2 regions of the Fictibacillus sp. S7 genome follow, and region 2 is predicted to be linked to the other one. Evidence: a T-box and tRNA genes for the amino acid it is inferred to sense, from the RefSeq annotation. Region 2 holds a T-box; the other holds one or more tRNA genes.

Region 1 (12,233 bases), 1.6 Mb from region 2:
TGGACCGCACACAAAAGTAAATGACAAAATGCCCGGCTCCAAGGATTGGAAGCAATAGAGGAATGCTGTAGTCCCCATTAAAGAACTGAATCGTGATCAGCAGAATAACAATCGAAAGGATTCGTCCCGCATTTAAAAAAAGTTCTCTCACAACAATATACTCCACTCTCATCGGCCCTGCATTGTCACATCTCCCGATCACATCATAAGTCAGAGAAACATATGGCACGAGAAGAAGAGGATAGGCGATCGAGATCACAACACCATAAAACATTAAAAGAGGAAAGGTGACATTCATTAAAAACAAGAACGGCGAAAGAAACAGGATCAACCCTCCAACAAAGATGGATTTTTTCCTTCGTTCCTTGTTCATGTACCGGGATACAACAAAATAGCCGATAAAAGATACTGCCGATTGAACAAGACCGAACGTGCCAAGCGCAAATTCACTGTCTGAAATAATATAAACCCAGATGACGATCAAAAAGATAAATGTGCCTTCTCGAATCCCTTGAAAAAAATGGGCATACAAGATTCGCGCCCAGTTTCGATTGTATGCCCGGGATTTAAGGATTTGCCATATATGAAACTTCCCTTCGGCTTTTTGCCGCTTCAAGAAAAAGCTGATGACTACAGCTGTAAAAAACAAAAACAACGAGACGGTAAAAATAATGCGATAGCCAGTAAACTTATCCAGCTGGGAAATTAAGAATCCCGAGGTTATAGGTCCAACCATACCTGATAACGAATTGAATACACCAAGATAACCGTTAAAGGAATCACGCGTGTCCGGCTCAGTCACTTCAAACGTCAACACGTTAAAAGCCAGCCAGTAGAACCCTGAGCCCGCACCAAGAAGACCTCCCAGCAAGAGAAGACGCTCGCTTGCCTGTTCTCCCAGAAAAAGCACAAACAAATAAAACAGCGACAGGATGGTAACACCAATTCGAAGTACAATAACCCTGTCAATTTTTTTGGTTAATCTCCCCGCAATAAAAAAAGCAACAGGCTGAATGCACACAATGGATAAATTATATAGAGCAATGTCTCTCAATTCTCCCGACTGTTTCCACAAATAAATGTTAACGAATGTATTGGACAAAGCGGTGCTCAGCGCGAACAGTCCGCCAATCACAAGCAATAAAAGCAATTCCTTCGTTCTGTCTGTATCTCCGAACAATTTAAATTTCATAATCTCGCCCCTTTGCAATTCACATGTAGTTTTCACCACTTATAAGGGGCTATTCGCCAATCGGAAAATTGGTTTTTATTGTAATTCCAATAAAAACAAAAGCCGGCTCCCCTGAGGAAACCGGCTTTCACCTGAAATACTTGCTTATTTTGCTTCGTTGTAGCGTTTTTCAACTTCATCCCAGTTTACAACATTCCAGAATGCGTTGATATAGTCAGGACGCTTGTTTTGATACTTAAGGTAATAAGCGTGCTCCCAAACATCAAGTCCAAGAATTGGTGTTTTGCCTTCCATTACAGGGTTGTCCTGGTTGGGAGTGCTTGTTACTTCCAACTCACCGTTATTTACAACAAGCCATGCCCAGCCAGATCCGAAACGGCCTTTTGCAGCGTTCGCGAACTGCTCTTTGAAAGCTTCAAGGCTTCCAAATTTGTTGTTGATGGCATCAGCCACTTCACCAGTTGGCTCATTGGATCCGCCTGGTTTAAGGATTTCCCAGAACAAACTGTGGTTCGCATGCCCGCCGCCGTTATTGCGTACAGCCGTGCGAATGTTTTCTGGCAGAGAATCAAGGTTTTTCAGAATGTCAACCAAGTTTTTGCTTTCAAACTCGGATTGGCCTTCAAGAGCTGCGTTCAAGTTGTCAACATATGTCTTGTGATGACGGTCATGGTGGATATTCATCGTATCCTCATCAATGTGTGGTTCAAGTGCGTTTGCGGCGTAAGGTAAAGCAGGCAGTTCAAACTTTGCCATGATACATCTCCTCCTTGATATGTAGTTCATTTTTTATTTCATTTTGGGAAACCCCAAATTGAAAACTTAGTCAACAAGAATGTTTAATAAGTAGCACAACACATACATTATCAGATTTACCCTTATCTTTCAACGATAAACCCTTATTGGAAGAAGCTTATTTTTTACGAGGGAATAGAGCGCTATGCCTTGTTTTCATTGAAATGGATTAAAAAGCGGTAAATTCCCTGCAAAATGCACAGTTTTGCAATTTTTTTTGTTAATCTTCGACTGGAGAGTAACAGACCTCTCCCTTTTGGAATGAAATTTTGTCTTAAATGTCCATACATTAGCGGATGATATTTAATTATTCTCAAAACTCCTGTGTTTATTCTCAAAATGAACCGATTTATTCTCAAAATAGCCCCTTTTACTCTCAAACCGTATATGTCGACACTAATCAGCATATTCGACGCATTTATTTTGAAATGTTGTAAACAAAAAACCTTTGCCAAAACGGCAAAGGTTACGTATGTATAGAAATGGTGGCTCGAGACGGAATCGAACCGCCGACACGAGGATTTTCAGTCCTCTGCTCTACCGACTGAGCTATCGAGCCACTTTGGTTGCGGGGACAGGATTTGAACCTGCGACCTTTGGGTTATGAGCCCAACGAGCTACCAGACTGCTCCACCCCGCGATGATATTAAGGTTTTGGACGATGAGTCCGAGTTTGTTGTCTCTTCCTCTACACGCTGTTTCTTGAAGTGTATCCGTCGAGACAAGCCATCATTGGTGCTGATTCACCGTCGTAGGCTTGCTCCACCCCGCGATGATATGTTACGAATGTTATTCCTCTTTACAAAGTAAATGGAGGAGGTAGAGGGATTCGAACCCCCGCGAGCCGCTAAGCCCCTGTCGGTTTTCAAGACCGATCCCTTCAGCCAGACTTGGGTATACCTCCGTATGATTGTATGTGGTGGACCCTGTAGGACTCGAACCTACGACCAATCGGTTATGAGCCGACCGCTCTGACCAACTGAGCTAAGGGTCCATGTGGTTTTATTTAGTATATCATATATGTAAGTATAATGGGGCGACCGATGGGAATCGAACCCACGAATGCCGGAACCACAATCCGGTGCGTTAACCACTTCGCCACGATCGCCATCGCCTAAAAAATATGGTAGCGGCGGAGGGGATCGAACCCCCGACCTCACGGGTATGAACCGTACGCTCTAGCCAGCTGAGCTACACCGCCATAGTTGGCTCCACAGGTAGGACTCGAACCTACGACCGATCGGTTAACAGCCGATAGCTCTACCACTGAGCTACTGTGGAACAATTATGTTGTCCTCTAAGGGACAAGAATTACTATATCATTTTTCCATTATGTAAGTCAACTCTTTTTTCAACAGCCTTGGTTGGCCGTTGTCGAGAAGACAGATATAAATATAGCATGTTCCCATCCGCTTAGCAAGCACTTTTTTATAAAACCACATACAAAAAGTATCCAATCATAATCAATTGAATGACGATCTTAACTACCGTCCCTCCCAAAAAGCCAAGGACCGAGCCTACACCGACTCTGAAGGCATCCATGGGAGATTTGCGTCCAATAACGAGTTCAGCCAGAAACGCCCCGATAAATGGACCGGCAATAATACCGGCCACCGGAATGACAAACGGACCGACAAGCAGGCCGATGGTACTCCCCCATATTGCCGCTTTCGAACCTCCCCGCCTTTTGACTCCATATAAATTGCTGACATAATCCACAACAAACAAACTCGCCAGCAGAACGGACTGCACAACGATAAAAAAGATCGTGTATGAGTGAAAGGAATAAAACAAGCCATACAAAACAAACCCCAGTACAAGAAACAGTGCGCCTGGCAAAATCGGATAGATTAAGCCTGCAAAGGCCAACAGAAAAGACAAGATGATCAGCGTCCAATATAAATAATCCAACGTTTCACCTCCAACTATCCTCGCATTTTTTATCGCTCAAGAACAGCTTCAGCAATATTGACGGAATGATCACCGATCCGTTCGAGATTGCTGATGAAATCAACATAGACAACACTTTCCTGGCCGGTGCTCAAATTATTGTTGATATCCTGAATATGCTTCTTTCTCAACGTTCTTTCCATTTCATCAATATCATCTTCAATGGACAGTACCTCTTCAGCCATGAACTTATTATTGGTCTCAAGCGCCTTAATGGCCTTTTCCAGACACGACTGGGTAAGAATCATCATATTCTCAAAATCCCTGGAAGTGACCTCTGAAAGCTTAATATTGTTTCTAGCCATAAAACAGACCAGATCAATCATATTTTTCATATGGTCCCCCACTCGTTCGATATCCTTGCAGAGGTTGAGCAGCATCGTATGCTCAGTTGATTCGTTTTTTGAAAGAGAATGAATCGATAATTTTACGAGAAATTTTGTGATTTGTCGGTCAAACCGGTTAATTTCCTCTTCATACTGCATGGCAGTGTCAGCATAACGGTTTTTTCGTGTTTGAAAAAAAAGCAACGCCAGTCTAAGGCCATCCCGGGAATAGGCCGCCATTTTCAGCAATTCCTGTCTCGCCTGATGCAAGGCAAATTCAGCTGAACTGTTAATCACTTTTTCATCCAGCTTCACCGTTTGGGTATCAACGGTCCATTCATCATCCCTGATCAAACGGGTAACAGCATAAACCAACAATGAAATGAACGGAAACAAAATTATGACGCTTGCGACATTAAAAAAGCCGTGTGCAAATGCGATTTCCATCGCCGGCTGTAAATTCATCGTGCGTGCGAACCATTCAATAATGCTTTTGTAGGGGATAAAGAAAATGAAAAAAATGACGGTGCCGATTACATTAAAAAGCACATGAACGAGCGCCGCACGCTTGGCATTCTGAGAAGCTCCGATGGCTGCAATTACTGCGGTGATGGTTGTTCCAATGTTTTCACCAAACAATACAGCAAGGGCACCGTTCAGATGAATCCAATCCATGGAAAACATTTGTTGAAGAATTCCTACAGTTGCACTGGAGGATTGCATAAACATAGTAGCTAGTGTCCCAATGGCTATCCCCAAAAAGGGCTGGTCATTAAGATGGTCATTTAAATTTTTAAAATCTAGGACTTGCAGCGGCTCAATTCCCGATGCCTTCAACTGTATTCCAAAGAACAGTGCGCCAAGTCCAAAAAGAATTCGTCCAATGGAAATATATTTATAGCTGCGAATAAAGAAAACAAAGAATCCACCCACTGCGAGCAAAGGCAAACCGTAGGCTGCAGCATCAAAGCCAATAATAAAAGTGGTAAAAGTTGTGCCTATATTAGCTCCCATAATGATTCCCACTGCCTGTCTCAATGTAAGCATGCGTGCATTAACAAGTCCGACAGTCATTACAGTGGTGGCGGAGCTGGACTGAATTAATATCGTAAAAAACAGACCAGTGAGAACCCCTGTATATGGATTTGTTGTTAAACTGTCAAGAATGTTTCGTAGCCGGTCTCCGGCAGAATTCTGAAGCCCTTCGCCCAAATATTTGATTCCAAAAAGAAAAAGGCCGAGTCCGCCCAAAAACTGAAACAGCATATCCTGAACACTCAATGTATTTGACAACCCCTTTTTACTAATCATCCTTCTGATATTATCTAGTTTTATAAATGTTCTGTAAAGATGCTTCCGAAAACCTTAACAAACCAATGGCTGCACATTGTTTGTTTTCTCATTATTCGCTAAAATTAATAGAGACCATTTAGGAAATGAGGAGTTACATGAGAATTGTCAATCATTTTATTAAGAGTCTGTATTCCCCGCAGACTGTGGCGCGTCTACGCTTTCAAGGGGTTGGAAAAGCAATCGGATACATATTTTTTCTTATTTTTCTCACTTCCATTCCCTTTGGAATTACATTTTCCATGGCCTTTAAATCAGGCACCGAGGAATTTGAGCAATCCATGAAGTCCGATATACCTGATTTCACGTTAAAGGATGGAAAGCTTTCTTCACAGCTCAAAAAGCCCGTCATTCAAACCGATGACAATCAAACCTTTATCTTTGATACCACGGGAGCCGTAAAGGAAAGCGACCTTAATAAGTACAATGATGTCATTGCCATGTTAAAGAACAAGGCGATCATTACATCGGGTGGTGAAACCCAAGCCTTTCCGTATCAGACGCTTGGCGATATGACACTGACCAAACAGGATGTGAGTTCCTGGATCAATAAACTTTCGGATTTGCTTCCTATTTTGCTTCCATTGATTTTTTTGTTCATTTACCTCTTTACTGTAGCCATGAAGTTTATTGGCGTAACTGTCCTCGCCGTCATCGGCCTTGTTTTGCAGAACATCAGCCGCCGAAGCCTTAATTACAGAAGATTGTGGGTCATGTCCGCCTATTCCGTTACCCTGCCTACGGTTTTCTTTGCGGTCATGAAGCTTTTACATACCGAGGTGCCCTTCTCTTTTATCATTTATTGGGCAGTGGCTTCCCTCTTCCTACATCTTTCCATTAAAGAAACACCTGATCCACAAGCATAAAAAGAGGAGCCGGTTTCGGCTCCTTTTCGTATGGCCTTTTACTTTTGGAAAAGACCTTTTATGCCATCTATGATGGAAATAATGAAATCAATGAATTTTTGAAGAAACGATTGTGTTTCTTCTTTATTGAGAAAACCATCAAGATTATCTCTGACGTTATGCAGCTGGTCTTGAACGCTATCCCAGTTAATGTTCAAATCCTTCATTTTATTAAAAAGGGAAACCAAGCTGTTTAATTCATCATCTGTCAGTGTGATTCCCAGTCGTTCAGCTACGCGTTTGATCAAATCACGGAGTTCATCCTCGCTCTTTACCGGATGATCCGCAAGCTCTTGCTTGATTTCGGTAATCAGCTGAGTCGCTTCTTTTGTTCCAATACGGTCACCAAGCTGAGCGGTTTTAACCACTTCCTCATTGGCTACCTGCTTTTTTTCTTCGGGAATGTTTACATCTGCTTTTTGTTCATATGCTTTTAAAATTCCTGTAAGGGCGGCTGTACCCGATACCTCAAATGGGGCGGTCACATAAATGTCGGCGTCTTTAACACCCGCGGTAACAAGAGCATTCACAATCATGCTGTCTGTTACCCAATTGATGTTTTTAGCTTCAACATGAAGCCCTTTCCCCTTTTCTGCCAGGGTAACTTTTGAAGATGAAATCGCCCGGGTGCCCAACTGGGCCTTTGAAACATATTTACCGAGATATTGATGTTCCTCCTCGTTCGTTACGGTAACAGTATCCACATCTGAGGATACGCCCATTTCATTCAAAATTTTTGTTTTTTGATCCGGAGTCAAATCTTCCCCCAATGTAACGATGACATCACCGGGAGCTGCGTCAGCAAATGCTTTTAAAGGAACCATAAAAACAAGTGCAAGCAGCATTGGAATTAACCATTTTACATTCCGATTCATGTTTATACTCCACCTCATAATTTGTTTTTCCCATCTGTACCCATGTATCTTTCTCTCTCTTTTTAAGATACATCTCCCATTTTACACCACACATCTTTCTCCCCGCAAACTTATCCTTGAAGCTTCAACAGCGATAAAAAAGGAATAAATTGATCGCTCGTACATATACATGTCCTAAATAAAGGAGGACAAGCTTATGAAAAAGTTTATATACATTTGCCTCACCCTTGTTGTCGTTTATACGATTGCCTATGATCTAAAGGTTGGTACCCTTCAGCCGTACAATCAAAAGGCTGCTCCTGTTGCCGCAATTAGTATCCAAAATAGCACACCTTATCAAAAGGTCAAAATTTCTTCCGGAGATACAGTACTGTCAGTGATTGAAAGACTGAATCCATCCTCCCTTTCCAAACCGATCCCCGACCTGGCAAAGGACTTTCAGCGTTTGAATCACGGAATACGTCCGGAAAGTATCCAGGTGGGCAAAAGCTATAATTTTCCGGTATATAAAAAGAATTAAAGGACTCGTTTCCTTGCCAAACTAAAGACAACCTTGCTAAAATAGACTATTGTACAGATGGAAAAAATCTGTTGTTATGAATAAATAGAGATTAAAGGAGCGGTTCACCTATGAGTGAAATTACGCATCGTTCAAAAACAAGACCTGTGAAAGTCGGCCCTTTAACCATTGGCGGAAACAATCAGGTTATTGTTCAAAGTATGACAACAACGAAGACTCATGATGTGGAAGCAACTGTTGCTGAAATCAAACGCCTGGAAGAGGCAGGCTGCCAAATTGTGCGTGTCGCCTGTCCTGACATGCGTGCAGCAGAGGCTATTGCTGATATAAAGAAACAAATCTCCATCCCTCTTGTGGTTGATATCCATTTCGACTACAAACTGGCTCTAAAAGCCATTGAAGGCGGAGCAGATAAAATCAGAATCAATCCGGGAAACATTGGACGCCGGGAAAAAGTGGAGGCTGTCGTTAAAGCAGCAAAAGCCAAAGGCATTCCAATTCGAATAGGTGTAAACGCTGGTTCTCTTGAAAAAAAATATCTTGAAAAATACGGATATCCAACAGCGGAGGGAATGGTCGAAAGCGCCCTTGACCATATTAAAATCCTTGAGGATCTGGACTTTCACGACATCATTGTTTCCATGAAAGCATCCGATATCAATCTTGCCATTGAAGCGTACGAAAAAGCTGCACAGGCCTTTGACTACCCGCTTCATCTCGGTATTACCGAATCCGGAACACTATTTGCCGGAACTGTAAAAAGTGCTGCCGGACTGGCCGTTATTTTAAACAAAGGCATCGGAAATACACTTCGTGTTTCGCTTAGTGCCGACCCGGTAGAAGAAGTAAAAGTAGCAAGAGAACTTCTCAAATCCTTTGGATTGCTTTCTGATGCTGCTACACTGATCTCCTGCCCGACATGCGGAAGGATTGAAATTGATCTGATTTCTATTGCCAATGAAGTGGAAGAATACATTTCCAAAGTGCGTGCTCCAATTAAAGTAGCGGTGCTCGGATGTGCCGTAAACGGACCTGGCGAGGCCCGTGAAGCTGACATCGGAATTGCCGGTGCCAGAGGCGAAGGGCTGCTTTTCCGCCATGGCGAAATCGTACGCAAGATCCCTGAAGATCAATTGCTTGATGAGCTTAAAAAAGAAATAGACAAGCTGGCTGAAGAATATCATGCCAAACAGCAAGCTGAACTTGTATAAATGGAAAACCCCTGCCATGCTGGCAGGGGTTTTTTATGTGCTCCACAGATTGTTTCTAAAAGAAAGGTGCAAACAGCAAACTGATTACGATAGAAGCAATTCCAATTCCGATCGCCCAGTAACCGGAAGTGGCAGCTCCGCGCTTTACAGCAACAAATCCTCCGATAATACCGGCGGCGCCAAAAAGCACGGGAAGAATAAACAATGACAGGACAGAGAGAATAACCGAAAACATGCCAATGACCCTTCCGGTTTGGCCTGCATCCTCCCTGGCTTCCTGTCCTTTTCGCCTTTCATGAATCTCTGAGTCGTCTCGCGGACGCTCGTATTCCGGCAGTGCTGTACCACTTGTGATGGGCACAACATCTGCAGCCATTTCCTCTCTGTAATCCGGATCACGGTTAACCGGTTCCGATTCATTATTTTCTGCCATACTAATCCCTCTCTTTCTGAATTGGAGCGTTTTTAGTATGTCTTGATCCCGTTGAAATATAGTTGTTAATAATTATGAAATTTAAAAGGTCCAAAATAAAAAGGAGCGCGCGTGCGCTCCTCTTTTTATTACTGCTTTTGTTTAAACGTATGGCAGCATGTTTCAGCAGATTTATCCGCGCTGTCTTTATGCCTGGCATCTCCGATCAGCTCTCCGCTTGCTTCCATTTTGTAGTCTTTATTGGCATGCTTATCGATTTCTACAAGGATGGCATCGGCAACACAATTATTGCCTTCTCCCCAATAGGTACAATTTGCTACATTACATTTTACGGTTGGCAAATGACTCTCCTCCTTTTACAGCTAGGATGCGCCATTTGGAGAATCATCATACCGGCCATTTCAATTCACACACACTTGGCAGACACCGTAAATTTCGAACTTATGGCCCGTTACCTGAAAGTCGGACAAATCCGTTGCTACATTTTCCATGGGACACGCATTGACCTCTTTTGTTTTTCCGCATTTCAGACAGATGAGATGATGATGATGCTCCTTGGTCGGACACGTAAAGCGGAACTTCTTTTCTCCTTCGAGCTCAGTCTCCTCAAGAATATCGAGCTCGGAAAAAGTGGAGAGATTCCTGTAAATGGTATCAAAGCTAAGTCCTGGATAATTTTCCTTTAAGGCATCCTGAACCTCTTTTGCACTTAGATATCGTTTTTCATCCGAAAATAATTGCAGCAAATCCCTGCGTTTGTCGGTGTATTTAAAGCCCTTCTTTTTTAATAAATCCATCGCGGTTAAAACGTCCAAATTTTTCCACCTCCACTATTCACTCAATATCGGTTTTCTGGCTCTCCATTTTTTCCAGGCAAGAGAAAGCAGTAATATCAACACAGAGATCATAACAATGGTTCCGCCGGGAGCCAGGTTCAAGTAGTACGAAGATATCAAGCCAAGGATCACGGCTGTCTCACCAAAAATAACAGAAAGAACAAAGGTCTGCTTAAATCCATTGGCAATGCGCAGACTTGCCGCAACCGGAAGCGTCATCAGTGCGGAAACCAGAAGTATTCCAACAATCTTCATGGAGGATGCGATGACCAAGGCTACCATGATAATAAACAAAAATTGAATCCACTTTCCTTTAATTCCTGAAACAGCTGCCTGTTCTTCGTCAAAAGAAAGCACAAAAAGTTCCTTGTACAAAAACAGGACAAAAGCAAACACGAGCAAAAGGATGAAAAAAACGGTCCAAACATCCGATTGTTTCACAGCCAGCACACTTCCAAAAAGATAATTAAATAAGTCCGTATTAAAGCCGTTCGCCAATGAAATAAAAATGACGCTGAGTCCAATACCTGCAGACATGATGATAGGAATCGCCAGCTCTTCATAATGCTTATAAACCTTCCGGAGCTGCTCGATTCCAATTGCTCCACCTACTGAAAAAACCATCCCCATATATAACGGGTTCAACCCCTGGAAAAACCCAGGGCTCCGGCCCAGCATCAAATTGGCTGCGATGCCGGCCAGCGTAATGTGCGAGAGTGCGTCGGCGATCAGGGACTGTCTTCTGACAACGATAAACACGCCAAGAACCGGGGCCAAAAGGCCGATCATGATGCCGGTTAAAAACGCGTTTTGTAAAAACTCATAATGAAAAAACGGAAATGACATCCAAACTTCCTCCGGTTAATGAAGATGTTCCAGTACATGGACATGATGCCCATACATCTGAGAGAAACCCTCTTTTGAGATTTCTTTGAATTCTTTTGTATCCCCATGAAAATGCAACTGATTATTTAAACAGGCAACATGGGTTACATAGTCGGACATTACACCGACATCGTGGGTGACGAGCAATAATGTCAGTCCTTTTTCTTCGTTGAGGCTCTTAAGCATCTGATAGAAGTTGGATACAGATGCGGCATCCACTCCTACTGTCGGTTCATCAAGAATGAGCAGCCTTGGATCACTGACCAGGGCTCTTGCGATAAATACTCTCTGCTGTTGGCCGCCAGAAAGTTCACCGATATTCCGGTGAGTGAATTCGGTCATACCCACCGTTTCAATGGCCCCCATTATTTTTTGTTTGTGTTTTTTCGTTAAAAAACGAAAAAGCCCGACCTTACCGAACAACCCCATTGACACCACTTCATATACGGTTGCTGGAAAAGCCGTGTTAAAACTGTTCGCTTTTTGGGAAACATACCCAACTTCTTCCCAATTTTTAAATCGACCGAGAGGAATACCAAAAAAGGATACCCTTCCGGATTGGGGCTTCAGCAAACCCAGAATGCATTTAATCAGGGTGGATTTTCCGGAGCCATTTGGACCGACAAGCCCGATAAAAGCACCATTCGGTATTTCAAAATTTATGCGATCAAGAACATACCTGTCTCCGTAATGAAAAGATAAATTCTCGATTTTCACGGCAGCCGTATTATCGTGTTTTGACATAAGCGCCTCCAAGCAATAGTAACGATTACGATTTATATTCCTGTAAAGTATACAAGAATCCCTCTATTTTGTAAAATCCCTCGCCTGCACACCAACTTCACTCAATAAGTACTCTTTAAGTTCTTGATGATGCTTCAAAATGTCATTCGCCAAAATCAGCTTCTCTTCAGGCAGTGTAGTTAAAAGAGCCAGAACGAATGCTCCTGAAGCC
Region 2 (12,233 bases):
TTGAAACAAAACCTGTAATGCCCCTTCGATGGCTTTTTGATCTGGAAGCCCAGGCCCAATGGCACATGCTTTCATTCCTTTTGGCACCTGACCGTCCACTACTTTTTTAAGCCCGTCGTGCGCGTACATGGCTTCCGGAATACGGCCTGCCAGAATACCTGCCACAAACCGGCTTGTCCCTATCATCAGTTTTCCTATCCCGCTCCTCAATGCGCCAATGCCTGCAAGAAGAGCACTTCCCGGCATTTCATCTGAACCCGCAAGCAGCAGGCCAGTCCCGAACGTTCCTTTATGAGCACCCTGCTCTCTTTTTTGAAAGGTCTGTTTCATTTGTTCTTCCGTCCATACCCGCCATTTCGATTCTTGAGGCAAGCCAATGGAAAGGACCTTTTTCTCTCCATAAAAATCCGTGCTGCCTTCCAAAAAAGCGGAAGGCTTATAGCCATGGAGGCAGTACGTATAATGAGCCTGAAACGCTTCGTCGGCTCCTCCTTCATCTGCCGATACACCCGTTGGAAGATCAACTGCAATTTTAAGCGCATGCTGTTCGTTGGCCCAGCGGATCACCTTTTGTATTTCACCTTGTAAAGGAGGAGTCGCTCCTGCCCCTAGAATGGCATCAACAATAACATCGTATGTCCCCTCAATCTCCGATACTTTAAGTCCGCAAGAGGTATAGTGGGCAAAATGCTTCAGTGCGGTTTCACTTTTGGTTTTTCCTGCAGGAAAAACCAATTCACATAAATAGCCATTCTGCTGCAAATACCTGGCCAGCACAATTCCGTCACCGCCATTGTTTCCTTTCCCTGACATGATCAGGATCCTGTCTGTTTTGCCGATGTGCTTCTTCATTTCCTCAAACAAGGCTCTCCCGGCGGTTTCCATTAATGCGAAAACATCAAGCCCGCTTTTTTGGGCAACTTGATCGATTTGTTTAATTTCAGTTCCGGTAAATATATACATATAGAGTGCCTCCAATCATTCAATAAACAGCTGATTTTTTTGGAATTAAAAAAGCCTTTTCTTTAATAAAGGCTTTTTTGTTTATTCAGTATCCTGTTTTTCCATGGCTGTTGGATTTGAGTCATCCTGCTGATCATTTCCATTATTTTCGCTTGCTGGCAGCGACCCGTTTTCATCACCAGGATCATTTGCTTCTTCATCTCCTGCCGGATCCGGCTGCTTCTCGACAGCCGGTTTATCCTTTGGATTTGCCTTTTGCAGGGGTTCCGGTTTCTTCGGTTTCTTTTCCGCTTTTTCCGGCTTTACTTTTGACGGGTGCTTATCAGGCAGTGGAGATTCTTTTTCTTTTATATTTTTGATTTGTTTTTTTTGCTTACCTTTTTGCTTACCTTTGTGTTTACCGTTATCCTTTTTTACCTTCCCAGCAAGCTGTTTTTTACCTTTTAGTTTCTCTTTACCAGTATTTTTTTGCTCCTTTTTTTCTGGCTTTGATTCTGCTGATTTAGGTTCAGCCTTTGCAACCTTTACGTTTTCAGTCAGTTTCCGGTTAACTTCAGGTCTTTTTACCGGCTGCTTCTGAAAAAGCTGATCCGTTGAAATGACTTGCTCAAACAAAATCCTTTGGTCCGTATTATGTAATTGATCGGTAGAAACAATTACACTGGACAGCGTGTGGATGGACTGAGAATCCTTTGCCGTTTCCTTTTTTTCGGAGGTTTCCGCCTTATCCTGACCTTCGTATCCAAGCCATATCCCCAACAGAAGAAGCGGTATGGCCACTAAAAACTTATACATTACTTACACCTTCCTCATAGCTACATACCACGGCAGCAACAATCATAAACACCATGTGCCAAACAAATAAATCGAAATTTTATAAAAACTTGGGAAAATGAGATCAAAAACCCCTCACTTATTATAATATTTTCCGGTTCACTTTCCCAATTTTACTTTTTCCATTATATGCTACTATTTTTATATAACCTTCTTAAGGGGAGTTATCATGATATTACAAACAGAAAAGGCGTCTGAAGTCATTGAATTGCTCAGTCGATGGAATGTAAGTATGAGGGATCGGAATCTGGCAGTTGTCGAGGAATTAAATATTGAGATACAGGAACTGCTTGATCCTGCCGAATTGGATCATCAGGAACTGCTATGGCACTCTCTGCTGGAGACGCGGTATACACTCATCCATAAAAGGTATGACGACACCGAAGTCCTTTTGAAGCAACTGGAACTGCTTGAAGGACAACTTTCCCCTGAAATGGCATTTTATTATCACTTTTTTAACGGCATGTTTGCATCCAGCATGAACCGGCACGTGGATGCTGTTTCCAGTTATCAGATCGCCGAGCGTTTTTTAGGCTGTGTGGAGGATAAAATTGAAGTAGCCGAATTCTATTATAAAGCGGCTGCCGCCTTCTACCATACCCGCAAATTTTTGCTTGCCATCAGTTATGCAAAAATGGCCAGGGAGACGTTCGAAGAAGTTTCAAAGAATGATTTAAGATGCGCTGATTGTGAAAACATCCTGGGCTTGTGCAGCCTCAGCCTCAAACAATATGAACAGGCAGAAGAGCATTTTTTAGATTCACTGGATATCGCAGAAAAATTTAAAAGCGAAGAATTGCTCAACTTTATTCGCTATAACCTGGGATTTCTTTATTCTGAACAAAATTTATCCGATATCGCCATCCGGCATCTGGGCGAACTATACAGTAAAAAGTTTATCCCTCACAAGCTTTCCTTTCTGCTTGCACGTGAATACTTCAAGATGAATGATAAGGAAAATGGATTTTATTATCTTCATCAAGGCATGGATGTGTGCAGTAGCGTTCAAAATGAAGAGTATCTCCATCACCTGCAAATTTTAAATGCCCAGTACTCTGATCTTCCTTTCAGGGAAATTGAACAGATTGTTATTGAGCATTTGAAATACTTTGAAGAAAAACAGCTTTGGGGTTTTGTGCAGGACTATACAGAATCTCTTGCTACCCTTCTTCATCATGAAAAACAATTTGAAAAAGCCAGTACTTATTTTTACCAGGCGTTCCGCGCTAAAACCAAAATCGAAGAAATGGGGTATTTACGATGAAAAAAGCAAAAATTCTTTTGGGAACATTTTTGGTTTTGACCGCGCTTATCGGCGCAGTTGCAAGTAACGGAAGCTTAGAGGCCGAGCACGGCGTCATCCGCGACACTCCAACACATCTTTAATCAAAAAAAGAGCCGGCGGCTCTTTTTTTTGATGCATTCATTATTTTGTAGATAATCCCCGGGCATTGAAGATCCGATCAATCAACGTTCCATTTTTCCCGCGGTTAAGGAGCTTGTCTGCCTGTTTAATGGCACGTGCACCGTCATTGAAGGATGCATTTGGAGTCAGCGACCAATGAGACTGCAAAATGATTTTAGTGGCAGCATCCCGTCCCATTGCATTTGCCAATTCATAAAGAGGCTGAGACCAGATTTCCCCGTCGGCATGAACTTCACCTATCGCATCGTTCGGGTACACTTTGTTTTCATCGAGCCTGCGCAGGCAAGGGGGATCGCCTGCGGAATACGAGGTCGCATCCCACTCGGCTACACAAGCTCTGCCAAAGGATTTTCCGGAAAGTGCGTCTTCATAAACAGCACCGAGATAATCCCCAAAGCCTTCACCCATGGAGCCTCCTTCAATGGAATCTCCAAACCCCGGAACCTGGTTATCCTGTATGGAATGACCATATTCATGGGCAATAACCCCTGCGTCCTCCGCATCATCCACACCGCCTGATCCAAAGGTCAGATCCTTTTTGGTCGGGCTGTAAAAAGAGTTATCTCCTTTATATGTATTCACATTGGCTGTTATGGAGCGGTTATTGATGTTTGTAAAGCCGAGCAACTGAATGTAACGCTGCAGGCGGTCGATATGATAGTAGGCCATTACATCTTCAAACCGGTCATCGGAACGGGTATAACGGAAAACATTGCTTTTGTTATTTGTTTTTGCTTTGGAATAAACATTAACAAAATCACCTGTAAGTGTACCTGATCCATCAAGTCCCTGCAGCGCCACCGGTTTAAGCTGTGCGGTTAATTCCGGGGAATCGGCATCGTTATTATCTGCAAGATTGGAGGCACTTCCGCTTGACTCTACGGGGTTCGGATAAAATACTTGTCCCGATCCTATCGCTTTTTGGTTTAAGTCTTTCTTTTTCAACAATTTCCCTGTTCCTGCGTGAACGATGGTTTCCCATGCGCCAAAAGGTTTTTTTGCATGCACAATAACCTTGTATGCTGGTATGGCCTTTCTATTTTGGATCACATACCCAAACGTATTCTTTGTCGTTCCCCAATCTCCCTCTCCTTTGTCTCCTATCAACTTATGAGCTTTGGACTCTGCCTGCCCTTTGGAAAGCTTGTCCTCCACCCGCTCTACTGATGTGTAGGGAATATAGTCCGAGACCACAAGAGAAATTTCTCCTGAAGGATCCACTGTTACTGCGAGCTGTCTGCCGAATACTTGGTACCCATTGACCGTTTGCTGGTATCTCACGTAGCTCCCCGCCTCTGTCTGCACAGTATTGACATAAGAAAGACCGGAAAGATCCTGAGGAAGCTTTAATGCGCCCGCTTGTTCTTTTAAATAGGCATCTGCTCTTGCTTTCGCATTGATTTCTTGTGCTTTAACCATTGAACTTTGAGCCATGGGACTTCCTTGCTGGCAGACAGGCACTCCCAATGTAATTACGAGGGCTGCTGCAGCGGACCAGATCATTTTCTTTCTCATCATCTCTTTTTTCCCCTATTCTTTTTAAATTTTCAGACAGCTTAATTGTACGCTGTGAAAATAGAACCAGGCAATAGACACAATGAGCTATTTTTACAAGTTTTGGATATTGAGCAATCAGGGGAAAGTACTTTTCAAAAATATAAAAGTACTTCTTTTACCCGAATATACAAAGGCTTTCACTGAAAGAGAATAACCTGCTATAATAAGGAAACAATTCCTTTATTGAAAAGGCGATGATGAGAAAGAGTAGAATCTCACCATTTTTACACAGAGAGCTTCGGCAGCTGAAAAGAAGCACTAATGAAGATTCGAACATGGTCTCAGAGCTCTGTCCTGAATTCAGAACCTTGTGAGTAGGGAGCAGCGAGTGGTGGCACTTGTTATCAAAACCACAGTATAAGAGTGTTCTTTTTACTCACTCCGTACTTGCTGAGATGACAGGCGCAAGCCTCTCATGAATAAAGGTGGTACCACGGGCAGACCGGCCCCGTCCTTATCTGTTTTTTTAGATATGGGCGGGGTTTTTCTGTTGTTTAGTATGAATAAAAGGAGTTTCGGGAAAGGGTAGTAGAGACCGGGCTCAACAATGAGGAGGAATACTGATGGCTATTTTTATTGGAGGAGCGTGGCCCTATGCGAATGGATCTCTTCACACCGGGCACATTGCAAGCTTGCTGCCCGGAGATATATTGGCGCGCTATTACCGGTTAAAGAGTGAAAAGGTGCTGTATGTCTCAGGCAGCGACTGCAACGGAACACCTATCACGATCAGGGCGAGACAGGAAGGCATAACGCCTGAGGAAGTGGCGGACCGCTATCACACGGAGTTTGAAAATAACTTTAACGCGCTTGGTTTCTCGTATGACTGTTATACCCGCACAGATCATCCTCATCATCACAAAATCGTTCAGGAAATCTTTCTTTCTCTCTATAAGAGAGGGTACATTTATCCAAAAGAAATCGAACAGGCGTATTGCGAAACCTACGAACAATTTCTTCCTGACCGTTATGTTGAAGGCACCTGTCCGGTTTGCGGAAGCCATGCACGGGGAGACCAATGTGACAATTGCTCGACGATTCTTGATCCTTCAGACCTCCTTGACAGAACGTGCAAGCTTTGCGGCAAGCCACCCGTCTTCAAGCGGACCGAGCATTTATACTTTGCTCTTCGCTCCTTTCAGCAGGTACTGGAAAACGATGTGGAAGAAGCGGAAAAGAAGCACACCTGGCGGACTAATGCCATTCAGCTGACCAAACGTTATTTGCGGGAAGGGCTGATCGACCGGGCCGTCTCGCGTGACCTTTCCGTAGGTGTTTCTGTTCCGATTGAAGGCTATGAAAAGAAGAAAGTCTATGTATGGATTGAAGCTGTATCGGGATATTACTCTGCCAGTAAGCTATGGGCGCAATTAACAGGGAAAGATGATTCTCCGTTCTGGCAGGAGGATACCGTAACCTATTATGTCCACGGCAAAGACAACATTCCCTTTCACACCATTATCTGGCCGGCGATCCTCCATGGAATCGGGAATCCTGCCCTTCCCCGCCATATTGTTTCCAATGAATATTTGACATTGGAAAAGAAGAAGCTGTCCACAAGCAAGAACTGGGCGGTTTGGGTTCCTGATCTATTAGAACGCTATCATCCCGATTCCATTCGTTACTTTCTGACAATCAATGCACCAGAGAATCGTGACACAGATTTTTCATGGCGTGAGTTTATTTACAGCCACAACAGCGAGCTGCTTGGAGCCTACGGAAATTTCGTTAACCGAACCTTGAAGTTTATCGAAAAGTCGTTCAATGGACAGGTTCCCGATGGAGAAATCGCCAACATTGCAAGAGACGGGCTGCCTCCTCTCTATGATAGAATTGGCTCCCTCATCGAAGAGTCCCGCATTAGAGAAGGACTGGACGAGATTTTTTCCTACATCCGTTCTGCCAATAAATACTTTGATGAGCAGCAGCCCTGGAAGCAAATCAAAGATAAAGATCAAAGCAGGGTCAACGGTACACTCGCCACCTGTGTCGTTATCATTGCCAATCTCGCTCAGCTCCTGGAACCCTTTTTGCCTTTTTCCAGTCAAAAAGTACGTGAGACGCTCAAGCTCGACGGTACATCCTGGGAGATGGTTACTCCGAAAGATATTGTGGTTTCCGAAGTATCCCCGCTGTTTGAACGAATTGACCTTAAGCAAATTGATGAGGAGTTCAAACGATTGGGAAATGAGTTTTAACACACAAAAAGGAACGAAACCGTTTATATCGGTTCGTTCCTTTCGTTGTTTATACAGCTTTTTGATTCATGTGTTTAATCCATCTTCAAGATCTGATTCGTCCAAAGGATAACCCCACCAATGAAGTAAAGAAAAGACGTCACATAAAAGAGGGCACCGATTGTTAAAAAATCGATCAGGTGAAAAACGAGTGGAAGATTTTCACCCGTTTTACTCTGCACTGCTATGAGCTTTTAATCCCATTTTAAATTTTTTACGGATTATGAATTAATGGCTTCTGCCTCTTCCTTAGGAAAATCCGGAATCCAGTCACCGTGAGCTTGAATGAGATCGTCACATAGCGCAACGATGTCATCCAGTGAAAGCTCTGCAGCGGTATGAGGATCCAAAAATGCTGCCTGGTACAGATTATCTCGGCTTCCTGTGACTGCTGCTTCGATCGTCAGCAGCTGCGTGTTGATGTTCGTACGGTTAAGGGCGGCCAGCTGTTCAGGAAGCTCACCCATATAGCATGGTTTGATTCCGTTCCGGTCGGCGACACATGGAACTTCTACGACCGCTTTTGACGGAAGATTGGAGATTAAGTTTCCTTCATTCAGCACATTTCCGCCAAACACAAACGGCTGATTCGTTTCTATTGCTTCGATGATCCTTGATCCATATTCATGTGAACGCACATGGGTCAGCTGTTCATTATCCACGATGCTGTCGCGCATTTTTTCCCAGTCTGCGATCTGCTGCTCACATCGTCTTGGATATTCATCCAGCGGGATATTGAATTTTTCTATCAGTTCAGGGTAATTTCTTTTAATAAAGTAAGGGTGGTACTCCGCATTATGTTCTGAAGACTCCGTTACATAGTAGCCGAATTTATCCATGAGCTCAAAGCGCACCATGTCATTGTGCTTTTCTTTTTGCTTTTCTTTTGCACGGCGCTTGATTTCCGGATAGAGGTCTTCTCCGTTGCGCTTGATCTCCAAAAGCCAAGCCATGTGGTTAATCCCCGCAATGCGCTCTTCTATGCCATCTGCCGGAAGATCCAGCGATTCCAGTAAGTCTCTTGTACATACCTGCACACTGTGGCATAGCCCTACAGCCTTTATGGATGTATAGCGTAAAACAACACCTGTAAGGGAAGCCATCGGATTGGTATAGTTCAGAAGCCAGGCGTCAGGGCATACATTTTCCATGTCTTTTGCAAGATCAAGCATAACCGGGATTGTCCTCAAGGCACGGAATATCCCGCCGATCCCAATGGTGTCTGCGATCGTTTGCTCCAGGCCATATTTTTTCGGGATTTCAAAATCAATCACTGTGCTTGGTTTTTAGCCACCCACCTGAATTGCGTTAATGACATAGGAAGCACCTGATAAAGCGGGAATTCTCTCCGTATACGACTTAATTATAACGTCAGATTTCAGGTTCTTTTTAAGCTGGTTCAGCATCGCCTCTGATTCGCTGAGACGTTTAGGGTCAATATCAAACAGCGCAAATTCAAAACTTTGCAGCGCAGGTGACAGCATGCAGTCTCCCAATACATTTTTAGCAAAAATGGTGCTTCCCGCTCCGATAAAGGTAATCTTTTTCATTACGCTCTCCTCCAACATGCAATTTATTGTTATCGTTTTTCCAAAGATATTTGTAAGAATATTTGTTATACCCAATATTAAATCGCTTACATTCTATTATCAATGGTAAAATACTGTTTTTGGAGGGTAATAAATTGCTGAACCAGGTGTTAGAGAAGCCATACGGCAATAGCGTATTTCAATACCGCAAAAAGGATATTTCCATGCCTGCCGACCGGTGGTATGCAGGATGGGAGCTCCAAACCTCTTCCGTCTATCGGTGGAATGGGAATACACGGAATGATGGTGATAACACATTTATCTTTCAATACACAACAAAGGGGGAGGGAAGGATCAGGGTGAATGAAACAACCTATTCGCTGTTACCGGGAGACGCGTTCCTTGTGGATGTTCCAAGTGACCACGAATATTTGCTGCCTGATGAGAGCAGTGAATGGGAATTCATGTTCATCACTCTAGTGGGCGAAAGCACCAAAATGTGCTGGGAGGCATTCACGGAAAAAAGGGGACCCGTCCAGAAGATCCCCTACTCTTCCCGCGTGATCCAGCTTCTTCATCAAATCAACCAGGAAGCTGCCAACAAAGAAATCAAGGATGCCTATATGGCCTCAAGCCGCGCCTATGAGTTTATCATGGCATTGCACCGTTTTGGCCAGGGGTATACCGAGGATACCGTCCCCATGCCGGAAAGCCTGCAGCGGGCCATTACACATATCCATCAAAATATGAGCTCGCCGCTTCATCTGGAGGAATTGGCTGCTGTGGCCGGCTTGTCTAAGTTTTACTTTATCCAACTGTTTCAATCCCACCTCCAGACGACACCCATGCAGTACGTTACAAAGAAAAGAATCGAACAGGCGATGGCCTGGCTGTCGAATTCCACCATCCCGGTAAAGGAAATCTCGCGCCAAAGCGGATTTGATACCTCGAATTACTTTAGCAAGGTATTCAGACGGTATACTGGTGAATCGCCGAGCAGTTTTCGTGAACGCACCAGACACCGCAAATTTACAAATGTATTTTTGGATTAAAAAAACCTCATTCAAGATGGAATGAGGTTTTTAGTCTTCCTGTATGCTATTGAGTATTTTTCCGAGTGATTTCTTTAATTGGAAAAGCTCTTGGTCATCAAGATTCATATTTTCGAGCAAGGCACCTGGTATGCATGCCGCCTCCTCCTGCAGGGCTTCCCCCTTTTCGGTTAGAGAGACCATTACACTCCGCTCATCCTGTTTTGAACGCTGCCGAAGAATCAGCTCATGAGACTCCATACGCTTCAGCATCGGTGTCAGCGTACCCGAATCAAGGAACAATTTCTTTCCCAGTTCTTTGACCGACACTTCCCTCTGTTCCCAAAGCACCAGCAAAACCAGATACTGCGGATAGGTTACATCGAGTTTCTCCAGAAGCGGACGATACTGTTTGGTTATCTCCCTTGCTGCAGCATAAACCATAAAGCAGATTTGATTTTCCAATTTTAATGGGTCCTGTTCCATTTCTAACTCCTCTTTTCCCTTTCCAATTCCTTACTACACTATAAATGACAAAAAAAAATGCGTCAAATTAAATTTCGAAAAATTTAATTTTTGACAATCAGTAAAACGTGTGATAGATTAGCACCAAGCAATTAAATTGTGCACAACACAAATGATAAAAAGGAGAGATCTTTTATGTTAGATGCATTATATACAGCAAAAGCAACAGCAAACGGTGGACGACAGGGTAAAGTTAAATCCAGTGACAGCACCATCGACTTTTCATTGTCCATGCCAAAATCTCTTGGCGGAAAAGAAGAAGCAGGTGCAACCAATCCAGAACAATTATTCGCAGCCGGTTATGCCGCATGCTTCGACAGTGCCCTTCAGCTTGTAGCCCGTCAGGCAAGAAAGCGGATTGAATCCAGCGTGACAGCAGAAGTCAGTATCGGAAAAGATACAGATGGGGGCTTTGGCCTTGCCGTAGCTTTACATGCCAAAGTGAACGGAACAAGCCAGGAGGAAGCAGAGAAACTGATCGAACAGGCTCACCAGGTTTGCCCATACTCTAAAGCGACTCGCGGAAATATTGCGGTTACTCTCCACGTTTCAGCAGAATAATAATTAAGGCCAGTCTCTAACCTTTTAGAGACTGGCTTTTTCATGGGCAAATCAAATGACTTTTTAATTCGTGTCCGGTATAGTAGCTTAAACAACCAAAAACGGGAGGAATAAATATAATGAGTGCCATTGCTGTTTTAGCTACATTGAAAGCCAAATCTGGAAAAGAACAACAAACACAGGATGTTTTGCTCGAAGTCATGAAGTATTCCAGAAATGAAGAAGGATGTCTTCACTATAACCTGCATCAAGAACAGGCTGACCCACAAACGTTTATGCTGTACGAACTTTGGAGCGACCAGGAGTCCATCGACCGCCATATGGATACCGCTCATTACAAAGCCTATCGGACCAACATCGAACCTCTTATACATGATCGTCAGGTTCATAAGTGGAATCAGATCGATTGAAAGCAGCCTTTTGACTGACTACAAAAGACGATACTTGGAGGCATATTCTTCATGCACTTAAGCATACTTGATCAAGTTCCTATTCCTAAAGGGCAAACCGCATCTGAGACCCTGCTTCAAAGTGCAGAGCTCGCAAAGCTTGCCGAACAATGGGGCTACAAGCGCTACTGGTTTGCTGAACATCACAGTACAAAAGGGCTGGCAAGTACAGCTCCTGAGATTATGATGGCACATATCGCGGCCCGGACAAGAACCATCCGGGTGGGTTCGGGCGGAGTGCTGCTTCCACAATACAGCCCTTTTAAAGTGGCAGAAACCTTTTTGCAGCTTGAAGCATTGTATCCCGGGCGAATTGACCTCGGCGTGGGGCGTTCACCTGGAGGAACGATGAAAACGAGGCTGGCTCTGACGGACAGCATCAAAAAAAGCATGACGCAATATCCCCGTCAGCTTCTGGACCTAACTTACTATTTATCAGGATCTCTTCCTTCTGATCATCCGTATTACGGAATAAAGGCATCCCCGTCTGTTCCTTCACCTCCCCCGGTTTGGGAGCTCGGTCTCGGAGAAAACAGCGCACTGCAGGCAGCTTCACTCGGAATTGGATATGTTTTCGGGCATTTTATCCACCCTGACCGTGGACAGGAGGCATACAAAGCGTACTATTCAAACTTCGCTCCTTCCCCACTTCTTAAACAACCGGCAGGGATCACGGCCATCTTTGTTATTTGCGGGGAGAGTGATGAACATGCGGCAGAGCTCGCATTAAGCCAGGATTTATGGCTTCTTCGTGTGGAAAAAGGGCTCGACAGCAGAATACCGAGCCTGGAGGAAGCGCATGCCTATTCCTTTTCACAAGCCGACCGGGAAAAAATCAAGATCAATAGAAAGCGAATGGTAATTGGCTCATCCCAAACGGTAAAACGCCAGCTGGAAAGCCTGGCTGAACGTTATCAAACGAATGAATTTATGGTACTGACCAATCTATATTCCTTTGAAGAACGAAAGAAATCGTATGAGAGGCTGGCAGATATTTTTCTTTAATACTTCATTGCACAAAAAAGAGACCTTTTTAGGGTCTCTTTTTAATTATTTATAGATTTTCACGCGGTCTTCAAGCGGTTGGAATTCTTTTTCTCCTGGTACTGCAGCAGGTTTGC

The links. The T-box of region 2 lies ahead of metG (methionine--tRNA ligase). A T-box ahead of a tRNA ligase gene usually reads a tRNA of that ligase, here a tRNA-Met.
Region 1: it has a tRNA-Met gene. The T-box ahead of metG (methionine--tRNA ligase) is inferred to sense a tRNA for this amino acid. The anticodon was not compared.

What each region holds. Positions count from the first base shown of each region.
Region 1 is NZ_QJKL01000001.1:357,517-369,749, reverse strand. It holds gene DMO16_RS01860 (MFS transporter) at 1-1,192, opposite strand, end outside; gene DMO16_RS01855 (superoxide dismutase) at 1,337-1,948, opposite strand; tRNA gene DMO16_RS01850 (tRNA-Phe) at 2,471-2,546, opposite strand; tRNA gene DMO16_RS01845 (tRNA-Met) at 2,551-2,627, opposite strand; tRNA gene DMO16_RS01840 (tRNA-Ser) at 2,799-2,891, opposite strand; tRNA gene DMO16_RS01835 (tRNA-Ile) at 2,905-2,981, opposite strand; tRNA gene DMO16_RS01830 (tRNA-His) at 3,020-3,095, opposite strand; tRNA gene DMO16_RS01825 (tRNA-Met) at 3,112-3,188, opposite strand; tRNA gene DMO16_RS01820 (tRNA-Asn) at 3,194-3,268, opposite strand; gene DMO16_RS01815 (DUF456 domain-containing protein) at 3,416-3,898, opposite strand; gene DMO16_RS01810 (Na/Pi cotransporter family protein) at 3,928-5,544, opposite strand; gene DMO16_RS01805 (DUF1189 domain-containing protein) at 5,712-6,479, shown strand; gene DMO16_RS01800 (DUF1002 domain-containing protein) at 6,518-7,393, opposite strand; gene DMO16_RS01795 (hypothetical protein) at 7,590-7,913, shown strand; gene ispG (flavodoxin-dependent (E)-4-hydroxy-3-methylbut-2-enyl-diphosphate synthase) at 8,024-9,124, shown strand; gene DMO16_RS01785 (hypothetical protein) at 9,180-9,557, opposite strand; gene DMO16_RS01780 (DUF1540 domain-containing protein) at 9,686-9,898, opposite strand; gene DMO16_RS01775 (Fur family transcriptional regulator) at 9,959-10,372, opposite strand; gene DMO16_RS01770 (metal ABC transporter permease) at 10,388-11,239, opposite strand; gene DMO16_RS01765 (metal ABC transporter ATP-binding protein) at 11,255-12,022, opposite strand; gene DMO16_RS01760 (HAD family hydrolase) at 12,086-12,233, opposite strand, start outside.
Region 2 is NZ_QJKL01000001.1:2,003,505-2,015,737, forward strand. It holds gene DMO16_RS10260 (NAD(P)H-hydrate dehydratase) at 1-963, opposite strand, end outside; gene DMO16_RS10265 (hypothetical protein) at 1,045-1,758, opposite strand; gene DMO16_RS10270 (tetratricopeptide repeat protein) at 1,967-3,061, shown strand; gene DMO16_RS25165 (hypothetical protein) at 3,058-3,183, shown strand; gene DMO16_RS10275 (M36 family metallopeptidase) at 3,224-4,741, opposite strand; T-box leader at 4,966-5,239, shown strand; gene metG (methionine--tRNA ligase) at 5,344-6,978, shown strand; partial or broken gene DMO16_RS10285 (alpha-glucosidase/alpha-galactosidase) at 7,239-8,567, opposite strand; gene DMO16_RS10290 (AraC family transcriptional regulator) at 8,702-9,598, shown strand; gene DMO16_RS10295 (MarR family winged helix-turn-helix transcriptional regulator) at 9,629-10,063, opposite strand; gene DMO16_RS10300 (organic hydroperoxide resistance protein) at 10,238-10,663, shown strand; gene DMO16_RS10305 (putative quinol monooxygenase) at 10,783-11,073, shown strand; gene DMO16_RS10310 (LLM class flavin-dependent oxidoreductase) at 11,125-12,117, shown strand; gene DMO16_RS10315 (nitroreductase family protein) at 12,163-12,233, opposite strand, start outside.